2 regions of the Glycomyces rhizosphaerae genome follow, and region 1 is predicted to be linked to the other one. Evidence: predicted binding sites of a transcription regulator. Region 1 holds the regulator's gene; the other holds the start of a gene.

Region 1 (5,876 bases):
GCTCGGCACTCAGGTGCACCTCCCCGGCACCGCCCACATAGCAGCCGGTCTTGCTGGGACGCAGCGCTTCCCGAGCGTCATCGGTGCAAGCCGCGAGGCTCGCGAGAAGCAACAGCGAGGTCAAAGCCGGGAGTGCGCGCAACTGTGACTCCGATCAGGTCGGTCGGCGGCAGATCAGCCTACCCAAGAAGGGGGACGCTTCTCAATGAACGAACGGATGCCTTCCCGGCCCTCTTCGGAGAAAAAGTACTCAGCCGTCACGGCAGCCGCCCTGCGCAACTCGCCGCGCAGATCCGGTGTGGCCGTGAGCACCTTGATCCCGGTCTGCGCCGACGGGCCGCCCTCGATCAGCTCGGCGACGGTCTCCTCGACCGCGTCGTCCAGCTCATACGGCGCGAAGTCCACCAGACCCCACTCCTCGGCGTCCTCGCCCGTGAACTTGAAACCGGTGAGGAACAGCTGCCGCATCCGGGCCGGGCCGATCCTGCGGGCCACGACCGGCCCGATCACCGCAGGGACCACGCCCAAGCGCACCTCGCTGAACGCCATCTCGGCCTCATCCGAGCAGATCGCCACGTCAGCCGCCGCGATCAACCCCAGGCCGCCGCCGCGCGCGGCCCCGCGCGCCACGACCACCACGGGCTTGGGCGCCTCGGCGATGTCCGCCAGCGCCTCGGCGAGATGCGCGGCCGGGAGGTCGGCGAGGCCGCTCGCGGCCGCGGACTCCTTGAGGTCGGCGCCGGCCGAGAACACCGGCCCGGCGTGGTCGATCACGATCACCCGGGTCTCGGGGTCGGCGACCGCTTTCGCGAGGGCTGCACGGAGTTCGGCGATGAGCCGGGTCGAGAGGGCGTTGCGCCGCTCGGGGTCGTTGAGGGTAATGGTCGCCACTGCCTCTTGGGCTCGGTAGGCGATCGGTGCGTCATTGCGTTCCACGCCAGTACCGTAGTGGGCGTGTCCACCGTCTCGCCAGTAGCCGACCCGAATTCACCCGCCGCGTCAGTCGACGCGGCCGCCGCCGACCCCGCGGTCGGCGAGGCCGGGTTCGGGTTCTACGTGCACGTGCCCTTCTGCGTCTCCCGCTGCGGCTACTGCGACTTCAACACCTACACGGCCTCTGAGCTCGGGGCCGGGGTCTCGCGGGACACGTACGCCTCGATCGCGCGCGCCGAGATCCGCGACGCTGCCGCTCGGTTCAGCAAGCGCCCCAAGGTCGACACCGTGTTCTTCGGCGGCGGCACCCCCACCCTCCTGTCCGCGGCCGACCTCTCCTCGATCCTCGGCGAGATCGACGACGCGTTCGGCCTCGCCGACGGCTACGAGGCCACGACCGAGGCCAACCCCGAGTCCGTCGACGCCGACTACCTCGCCGAGCTCCACGACGGCGGCTTCACCCGCCTCTCCGTCGGCATGCAGTCCACGGCCTCCCACGTGCTCAAGATCCTCGACCGCGAGCACTCGCCGCAGAAGGCGCTCAACGCCGTCGAGTACGCCCACAAGGCCGGGTTCGCGCACGTGAGCCTCGACCTCATCTACGGCACGCCGGGCGAGACCGCCGCCGACTTCGAGGCGAGTCTCAACGCCGCCGTCGACGCCGGTGTCGACCACGTCTCGGCGTACGCGCTCATCGTCGAGGACGGGACCGCGCTGGCCCGCCGGATCCGCTCCGGTCAGGTGCCGCAGCCCTCCGACGATGTGGCGGCCGACCGCTACCTCGCCGCCGAAGCCGTGCTCTCGGCGGCCGGATTCGCGTGGTACGAGGTCTCCAACTGGGCCAGAAGTGAAGCGGCGCAATGCCGTCACAACCTCCTGTACTGGGAGGGCGGTCACTGGTGGGGCGCCGGGCCTGGCGCGCATTCGCACCTGCCGGACGTGCGCTGGTGGAACCACAAGCACCCCTCGACCTACGGCGCCGCGCTCGCGGAGGGCCTGCCCGCGGCCGGGCACGAGGTCCTCACGGATGACGACCGCTACCTCGAGCGCATCCTGCTGCGGACTCGTCTCGCGAGCGGGCTGCCGCTATCGTTGCTGCGTGCGAACGGCCAGGCTGCTGCGGAACAGGCGGCCGCCGACGGACTCGCCGTCATCGAGGACGGCCGCCTCAAGCTCACGCTGCGGGGTCGCCTCCTCGCGGACGCGGTCGTGAGAGACCTCACCTCCTGACGGCGTTCTGGCCGGTCACCGTTAGATTCGTACCTGCGAACCTCATTCGCGAACCGTGCATCCCAGCGGGCCGACTCGCGCGCCTTCCCAGAGGCCGCGGCACCATCCCAGGTGGCGCCCCCACACGGACCCCCATACCGATCCACCCGGAGCCCACCACCCATGCGCACCATCACGCCTACTCTCGGCCGTCGAGGCCTGCTCGTTGCCTCCGCCGCGGGACTCGCGGCCGTCGCCGCCTGCAGTGAGGAAGAGCCGCCCCCGGCCGAGGACGAAGGCGGCCAGGCCGCCGAGGAGCCCGCCTCCGAGTCCCCCTCGCCCGAGCCGCGCGAGATCACCATCACGCACGTGGGCGACACGATGCCCGGCTCGTATCCGGACCAGATGGCCTCCGACGACGGCGCGAGCTTCTTCGAGGGCGTCAAGTCCGCCCTCACCGGCGACGTGGTCATCGCCAACCTCGAAGGCGCCCTCGCGACCCACGATTTCGACAAGTGCGGCGGCGGCGAGTGCACTTACTTCCGCCTCCCCGGCGAATACGCGCAGGTCTTCGCCGACGCCGGCTTCCACGTCCTCAACCAGGCCAACAACCACGGCTGGGACGCCGGACCCGACGGCGCCGCCGATACCCAGGAGGCCATCCGCGAAGCAGGCATGGAGGTCTGCGGCATCAAGGACGAGGTGTGCCTGGTCGAGACCGAGAGCGGCCTCACCGTCGGTCTCGTCGGCTTCGCGCCGTACACGTTCTACACCGACAACCGCGACCTCGACGCGGTCGCCGCGCTCGTCGCCTCCGCGAAGGAGCAGGCCGACATCGTCATCGCCACCGCCCACCTCGGCGCTGAAGGCACCGACCACCGGCACGTGCCCGAAGGGGTCGAGAACTACCTCGGCGAGGACCGCGGCGACACGCGCGGCTTCGCCCACACTTGCATCGACAACGGCGCGGACCTCGTCGTCGGCCACGGCCCCCACGTGTTGCGCGGCATGGAGGTCTACAACGGCAAGCTCATCTGCTACTCGCTCGGGAACTTCGGGGGCGGCCAGAACCTGTTCTCCACCGACGGCCCGCTCGGTCGTTCCGCGGTGCTCTCCGTCACCATCCGCGAGGACGGCACCGTCGTCGCCGGGAAGATGACCGCCACCCGCATGGACGGCGACGGCTACCCCCAGCTCGACGAGGACAACGGCGCCTTCGAGGACCTCAACGAACTCGCCGAGGACTTCGGGGACGCCGCGGCCACGGTCGGAGACGATGGCGCGCTCGTCCTCCCGGCTGCCTGACGGCACACGTAGACTGGCACTCCCGGACCGGGAGTGCCAAACTTGAGTCCGGCCGACTGAACCCGTGTTCGGTCGACGGCTTCACCGAGCGGTTTCGAGACTGAGGGGACGTGGCGGCGATGGACGATCGCAAACTCGAAGTGCTGCGCGCCATCGTCGAGGACTACGTGGCGACCCAGGAACCCGTGGGCTCCAAGGCCGTCGCCCAGCGCCACGCCCTCGGCGTCTCCGCCGCCACCGTCCGCAATGACATGGCCTACCTCGAAGACGCCGGTTACATCCAGCAGCCGCACACCTCCGCCGGGCGCATCCCCACGCCGAAGGGCTACCGCCTCTTCGTCGACCGCCTCGGCAAGATCAAGCCGCTCTCGGCCGCCGAACGCCGCGCCGTGCACCGCTTCCTCTCCGAGGCCATCGACCTCGACGACGTCGTCACCCGCACCGTGCGCCTGCTCGCCCAGCTCACCCACCAGGTGGCGGTCGTCCAGTACCCGAGCCTCAACCGCTCCTCCGTGCGCCACCTCGAACTCGTCTCGCTCACCCCGACCCGGCTCATGATCGTCATGATCACCGACACCGGCCGCGTCGAGCAGCGCTACGTCGAGATGCCCGCCGAACTCAGCGAGGACGACGTCCTCGACCTGCGCCGCCTCGTCAACGAGCAGCTCCAGGGCAAGCCGCTGGCCGACGCCCCGCGCGTCATCGCGAGCCTCGCCGACCTGGTCCGCCCCGAACTCCAAACCACCGCCGCGGCACTCACCCGCGTGCTCCTGGAGACCGTCGTCGCGCGCACCGAGGAACGCGTCGCCGTCGCCGGGGCGGCGAACCTCACCCGCCCCGGGAACTTCTTCGCCGGGTCCCTGCGGCCCATCCTCGAAGCCCTCGAGGAGGAGGTCGTGCTCATGCAGCTGCTGGGCCGCGCCGACTCCAACGCGCTCCTGACGGTGCGCATCGGCGACGAGAACAACCTCGACGACTTCCGCGAGACCACCGTGGTCACCGCCGGATACGGACCGGGATCGGTGGTCGGCCACATGGGCGTCCTCGGCCCCACCCGCATGGACTACCCGGGCACGATCGCGGCCGTCCGCGCCGTCGCCCGGTACGTGTCCGAAATTTTGGAACAGAACCGCTGACAGGACAGAGCGCACGTGGCTAAGGACTACTACGGCATTCTCGGCGTCGACCGGAACGCCACCGACGACGAACTCAAGAAGGCGTACCGGAAGCTGGCGCGCAAGTACCACCCCGACGTCAGCGACGAACCCGACGCGCAAGAGCGCCTCCAGGAGATCAACGCCGCCTTCGAGGTCCTCATGGACCCGCAGAAGCGCGCGATCGTCGACGCCGGCGGCGACCCGTTCTCCCGCACCTCCGCGGGCGGCAGCGGCGCCCCCTTCATGGGCTTCGAAGACATCATGGACGCCTTCTTCGGCGGCTCCATGGGCGGCTTCGGCCGCCGCGGCCCGCGCTCGCGCACCCGCCCCGGAAACGACGCGCTGCTGCGCCTCGACCTCGACCTCGAAGAGGTCGCGTTCGGCACCGAGTCGACGCTGACCGTCGACACCGCGGTCCTGTGCGACTCCTGCGACGGTTCCTGTACCGAAGGCGACGCCGAACCCCAGACCTGCACCACCTGTGGCGGCTCCGGCGAAGTCCAAGTCGTACAACGTACGATTCTGGGCCAGGTCCGCACCGCGCGCCCCTGCTCGGCCTGCTCCGGCTACGGCACCATCATCACCGACCCGTGCCGCAAATGCGGCGGCGAAGGCCGCGTGCGCTCGCGCCGGCGCATCACCGTCAAGGTCCCCGCGGGCGTCGAGGACGGCATGCGCATCCGCCTCTCCGGCGAAGGCGAAGTCGGCCCCGGCGGCGGCCCGGCCGGCGACCTCTACGTCGAAGTCCACGAGAAGCCCCACGAGGTCTTCACCCGCGAGGGCTCCGACCTGCGCTGCCGCGTCCGCGTCCCCATGACCCAAGCCGCCCTTGGCACCAAGCTCAACATCCACACCCTTGACGACCAGGTCGAAGTCGAAGTCGCCTCCGGCACGCAGCCCGGCACGGTCAAGAAGGTCCGAGGACACGGCGTCCCTAGGCTCCGCGGCGCCGGCGCCCGAGGCGACCTCTTCGTCGAACTCGACGTCCGCACCCCCACCAAGATCGACGCCGAGCAGGAAGAACTCCTGAAGAAGCTCGCCAGCCTCCGCGACGAGGAGATCAAAGAGGTCAAGGGCGGCAGCGGTTTTTTTAGCCGCATGCGGGACGCGTTCAACGGACACGCGTAGCGGGGAAGTTGCACGAGTAGCCCAGTACGGACACGCGTAGGGGATAGGGGAGCGGGGCTCCGCTACACTCCGGGGCCGTGATCAGCGTCGACCCCGCAACCCTCTGGCTCCTCCTCATCCTGCTCGTCGCGGGCCTCGTCGCCC
Region 2 (5,876 bases), on a different contig from region 1:
CAGCAGGTCGTCGGAGTTGTTGGACGGGGTGCGGATGACACCCCGGGCGCCCGCGGCGACCACCATGGCCGCCGTGCGCGGATCGGCCGCTCCGGACAGGAGGACTCCTGTCCTGGGCGAGCGGGCGCGGACGGTCTTCACGAACTTGACCGGGTCGGGCGCGGCCAAGGCCACGTCGACCAGCACCACGTCCACTTGGCGTCGGCCGAGCTCGAGGAACAGCTCCGGCGAGCCCTCGACCGACTTCACCGCCTGCGCCAAGCCCATGCGGGTCGCGCAGGCCGAGATCTTCTGTCCGGCTTGAGGAGTCTTAACACAGACCAGTACGGTTCTCACTTTGTTCTACCTTTCGCTGCGGTAGGCCGTGCGTGTCTCTCTGTTACCAGCACGCAGGCGGTCCGCCGCCATGACGCGAGTTCGCGCGAATTTTTCGAGTGACTTTTCGAGTTTTCGGGACGAGGCGTGGACGCATGGTGTTCGGGTTCGCTGACGCGAGTTCCTCGTCCCGGATGGGAAACTGGGGGCATGACACAGCGAAGAGGCGGTCGACGGTACCGAGCCGAGTCCCGCGATTTTGGTGATTCTCGTTCACATCCACCTCGCCATGACCTGTCTAACGAACTAACGGCCCTGGAAGGTACGAGTTACGGCCGATATAAATCCTTGCGTGGCAAATGGTGGGCAGGTCCGGCGATTCTGGACATTTCCAAGATCCAGTCCGACCCGTACGCGCCGCCGAGCCGGGTCGCGCTCGAGTTCGACGCCGAGGCCGCTGACCTGCTCGAAGACTGGTACGCGACGCCGGAGCGGCGGCGGGCGCTGGCGGTGCTGCTCGCCAAGCGCTTCCGGAAGGCGTGCCCCACAAGGGACCTGCGGATCGATGCGGGCGGGCAGGAGATCCTCCGCCGGGCCTCCTGCACGGTGGGCGAGGACGGGTCGGTGGTGTTCCGACTCGGCGCGCAGCTGCCGGGGCACGGGCGGCGGATCGCGGGGCGGCAGGCCGCGCGGCTGCTGTGCGAGATCCTGCCCGACGCGGCCGACGAGACGCTCGCGGTGCCCGAGGAGGACGTGCTGGTGTGGACGCGGCACGCCGATGACCTCAAAGCGCTCAGGGAGGCCGTGGCGGCCGCGGGACTGGTCGGGTTCGTGGCGGACGGGGCGATGCTCGCGAGGCGTTCAGGAGTGGACCAGCGGCCCTTGGAGAACGGCGTGCCGTTCGCGACGCCGGAGTCGATGGCGGTCGAGTTCGACCTGCCGCACGCGGGGACGGTGCGGGGCATGGGGATCGGCCCTGGAGTCACCCTGATCGTCGGCGGCGGCTTCCATGGCAAATCGACCCTGTTGCGGGCCTTGGAGTCCGGGGTGTGGGACCACATCCCCGGGGACGGGCGCGACCTCGTTGTCGCCGACTCGTCGGCGGTGAAGATCCGGGCCGAGGACGGCCGCGCGGTGACGGGCGTCGACGTCCACGCGTTCGTCGACCACCTGCCGAGCGGGGACGACACGCGGCATTTCACGACCGAGAACGCGTCCGGGTCCACCTCGCAGGCGGCCGCGGTGGTCGAGGCCCTTGAGGCGGGCGCGAAGGCGCTGCTCATCGACGAGGACACGGCCGCGACGAACCTGATGATCCGCGACGCGCGCATGCAGGAGCTCGTGGCGAAGGACCGCGAGCCGCTGACGCCGCTGGTGGACCTGGTGCGGTCGATGGCCGACGACCACGGGGTGGCGACGATCCTCGTCATGGGCGGCTCGGGCGACTACATGGACGTGGCCGACCGGGTCGTGCTCATGGACGCGTACCGGCCTGAGGACGTGACGGAGCGGGCGAAGGCCTTGGCGGCCAAGCCGACCGGGCGGACGGTGGAGGCCGGGGGCTTCCGGATGCCGCGGGCGCGCGTGATCGACCCGCGGTCGGTGTCCTCCGAGTCGCGCGGGAAGCAGAAGATCAAGGCCGGCGGCACGGACGGGCTGCGATTCGGCGAGTCCGATGTGGATGTTCGATCGGTGGAGCAGATCACCGACCCGGCGATGACGACCGGGATCGGCCTGGCGATCGAGGCGGCCGTGCGGCACGGCTGGATCGACGGGGAGGCCACCGTGGCGGAGGTCCTGGACCGCTTGGACGAGGTGCTGGACGCCGGCGGCGAGGCCGAGCTGCTGCGGATCCGGGAGGTGGACCTGGCGGTGCCGAGGCGGTACGAGGTGGCGGCGACGCTCAACCGGATGCGGGAGCTCGTGGTGCACCAGGAGTGATGGGGCCCTGCGGATCCTGGTGGAACCAGGCATCTGGGAGGGAACAAAAAGTGCCTTCGCGGCTCCGATCCCCAAAGGCCGCGAAGGCACTTGAACTCTATCGGTTTCCCGACAGTAGTGCGACTAAGTGTCGGGATGTTGACACTTGGAGTTCCGTCCAGGCGTTCGACCTGGGCTTAAACCACGGCCGAAGAACGGAGCAAGGCCGCCGACGGTGTCGGCGGCCTTGCTTGCGTTCCGTTGCGGAGTCCTACGACCCCGGCCCGGCTCTAGTGCGAGTGGCTGTGCCCGCCGTGCGAGTGCGAGTGGCCGTGACCGGCTTCCTCGTCCTCGTCCGCGGGCTTGTCCACGATCGTCACCTCGGTCGTCAGCAGCATGCCGACGATCGAACCGGCGTTCAGCAGCGCGTTGCGGGTGACCTTCACCGGGTCGATGATCCCGGCGGTGACCAGGTCCTCGTACTCACCGGTGGCGGCGTTCCAGCCTTCGCGCCAGCCCTTGCCCTCGACCGCGTTCACGATCACGTCGCCGGACTCGCCGGCGTTGATCGCGATGCGGCGCAGCGGCTCGGACAGCGACTCCTCGACGATCCGCAGACCCACGCGGGCCTCCGGGTCGTCCAGCTCGATCTTCTCGAGCACGCTGATCGCGTGGATCAGGGCCGCGCCGCCGCCGGCGACGATGCCCTCTTCCACCGCGGCCTTGGTCGCGTTGACCGCGTCCTCGATGCGGTGCTTGCGCTCCTTCAGCTCGACCTCGGTGGCCGCGCCGACCTGGATGACGGCGACGCCGCCCGAGAGCTTCGCGAGGCGCTCCTCGAGCTTCTCGCGGTCCCAGGAGGACTCGGTGGTGGAGGCCTGCTGCTTGATCTGCGCGATGCGGGCGTCGACGTCCGCGCGCTCCCCGCCGCCGTCCACGATCGTGGTGGCATCCTTGGAGACGGTGACGCGACGGGCCCGGCCCAGGTGCGACAGGTCGGCGGCCTTGAGCTCCAGGCCCACCTCAGAGGAGATGACCTCGGCGCCCGTGAGGGCCGCGATGTCGCCCAGGATGGCCTTGCGGCGGTCGCCGAAGGCCGGGGCCTTGACGGCGCACACGCGCAGCGTGCCGCGCAGGGCGTTCACCGTCAGGGTCGCGAGGGCCTGGCCCTCGACGTCCTCGGCGATGATCAGGAGCGGCTTCGAGGTCTCCACGACCCGCTCCAGCACCGGCAGCAGCTCTTCGATCGAGCCGACCTTGCCGTTGGTGATGAGGATGTAGGGGTCCTCGAACACCGTCTGGCGCGAGTCCTGGTCGGTGATGAAGTTCGGCGAGATGAAGCCCTTGTCGAACTGCATGCCCTCGGTGACCTCGAGGATGGTCTCCAGGCTGGAGCCGTCCTCGACCGAGATGACGCCCTCGACGCCGACCGTGTCCATGGCCTTGGCGATGAGCTCGCCGATCTCCGGGTCCTGCGCCGAGACCGCCGCGACCTGCGCGATGTTCTCGTGGTCGGAGATCTGGATGGCCTGGCGCAGCAGCTCGTCCGAGACGGCGTTCGCCGCGGCCTCGATGCCCTTGCGGATCGCGATCGGGTTGGCCCCGGCCGTGACCGCCTTGATGCCCGCGCGGCTCATCTTCTGAGCCAGCACGGTCGCGGTGGTGGTGCCGTCGCCCGCGACATCGTTCGTCTTGGTGGCGACTTCCTTGACCAGCTGCGCGCCGAGGTTGGCGTACGGGTCGGCGAGCTCGATCTCCTTGGCGATGGTGACGCCGTCGTTGGTGATCAGCGGCGCGCCGAAGGAGCGCTGCAGGACCACGTTGCGGCCCTTCGGGCCGAGCGTGACCTTGACGGTGTCGGCCAGCTGGTCGATACCGCTCAGCAGGTTGTGCCGCGCGTCCTCGGCGAAGTTGAGAATCTTCGGCATGGGTGTCCCTTCCTAAGACACGAAAGGGCCCTCAAGTGAGGGCCCCAGGCGTGCTAGTTCTCGACGACCGCGAGGACGTCGCGCGAGGACAGGACGAGGTACTCCTCGCCGTTGTACTTGACCTCGGTCCCGCCGTACTTGGAGTAGATGACCACGTCGCCGACCTTCACGTCGATCGGGAGGCGGTTGCCCTTGTCGTCGAAGGCGCCCGGGCCCACGGCCAGAACGGTGCCCTCCTGGGGCTTCTCCTTGGCGGTGTCGGGGATGACGATGCCCGAGGCGGTGGTGGTCTCGGCCTCGTTCGCCTGGACCACGATGCGGTCGCCCAGCGGCTTGATGGCAGCCTTGCTCACTTGGTTTCTCCAAACCTGCGTGTTCAATACGGATGTCGCCACGACGGCTCGGGTCTCGTCGTCGCGGGTGCCGAGGCACCGGCCCGTGGCTGTTGGCACTCTCCAGGTGAGAGTGCCAAGCCGATCATAGCGCTTAGCAATCTCGGTCTGCGAGTGCTAAGACGTAAGTTAATTCACGCAGGTGGGGACCGTCAACACGGGGTCTCCGACGTCATACCATGAGGCACGTGGATACCAGCCTGCTCCAAGCCCTGAAGGCCGCCCCCGAGCTCCAGAACCAGGCCGCGGAGGCCCTGCGGAAGGACGGCGACCGGGCGCCGCTGACCTTGCGGAAGGCGGGCATCGCCCCCGATCTCGCGGCAGCGGCATTGACGCTGGCGGACCTGCGCGAGCACGCCAGGACCAAGTTCGGCGAGCGGGCGGAGAACCTCTACTTCACCAGGGCCGGCCTGGAACAGGCCACGCGGTGGGTGGTGGCGGAACGCCGGGCCGCGCGGTTCGCGAGGCACGCGGACGAAGTGACCGACCTGTGCTGCGGACTGGGCACCGAGGCCCTGGCCTTCGCGGAAGCGGGCATGAGGGTCGAGGCCGTGGACATGAGCGCGGAGACCGCCGAGTACGCGAAGGCGAACGCCGACGCGACAGGCCTGACGGTCGAGATCAAGGTAGGCGACGCCCTCAAGACCCCCCTGCTGGAATCGGCCTTCGCCGACCCGGCCCGCCGCTCGGGCGCGGGACGGAACTTCAACCCGGCCGACTACTCGCCGCCGTTGAACGACCTCCTGACCCACATGTCGAAGACCAAGTTCGCCGCCCTGAAACTCGGCCCGGGCATCAGCCATGAGTGGATTCCAGAAGGGGCCGAAGCGGAATGGGTCTCGGTGGATCGGGACGTCGTCGAGGCCTGCCTATGGCTGGGCGAGGCAGCGGAGGTCAAGCGAAGGGCAAGCCTCTACAAGTCGGGCAAGTGGCACGAGCTGACGGGTGCAGGCAACGAGCACGCCGAAGTAGGCGAGATCGCGGACTACCTCTATGAGCCGGATGGAGCAGTGATCCGGGCAGGCCTGGTGGCAGAGCTGGCGGAGCAGCTGGCAGCCCACACCGCCAACGAGACCATCGCCTACCTCTACAGCAATGAGCTGCGGGAAACCCCGTTCGCCAGGGCCTGGAAGGTGGAGGAAGTCTGGCCCCTCCACCCCAAGAAACTGCGGACCCTGTTGGCAGAACGAGAAATCGGCCGCCTGACGATCAAGCAAAGAGGAACGGGAATCGACCCGGCAGCGCTGAGGAAGCAGCTGAAGCTGAAGGGCGCCAACGAGGCGACGCTAGTGCTCACCCGCCTCGGAGAAGCCCACGCGGC

What was found. The regulator HrcA, encoded in region 1, represses chaperone genes, less so after heat shock. The targets are predictions, from matches to a motif close to CTTAGCACTCNCNNNNNGNGAGTGCTAAG.
Positions count from the first base shown of each region.
Region 2: groES (co-chaperone GroES) is a predicted target of HrcA. The motif match lies at 4,649-4,677, and genes of this name have one in related genera.

Region 1 covers NZ_JBHRWO010000004.1:16,206-22,081, forward strand. The annotation lists gene ACFO8M_RS00800 (hypothetical protein) at 1-142, opposite strand, end outside; gene ACFO8M_RS00805 (enoyl-CoA hydratase/isomerase family protein) at 175-936, opposite strand; gene hemW (radical SAM family heme chaperone HemW) at 949-2,163, shown strand; gene ACFO8M_RS00815 (CapA family protein) at 2,326-3,447, shown strand; gene hrcA (heat-inducible transcriptional repressor HrcA) at 3,567-4,583, shown strand; gene dnaJ (molecular chaperone DnaJ) at 4,599-5,732, shown strand; gene ACFO8M_RS00830 (hypothetical protein) at 5,810-5,876, shown strand, end outside.
Region 2 covers NZ_JBHRWO010000010.1:943,417-949,292, reverse strand. The annotation lists gene ACFO8M_RS14190 (response regulator transcription factor) at 1-336, opposite strand, end outside; gene ACFO8M_RS14185 (P-loop domain-containing protein) at 526-2,256, shown strand; gene groL (chaperonin GroEL) at 2,526-4,163, opposite strand; gene groES (co-chaperone GroES) at 4,217-4,516, opposite strand; gene ACFO8M_RS14170 (THUMP-like domain-containing protein) at 4,735-5,876, shown strand, end outside.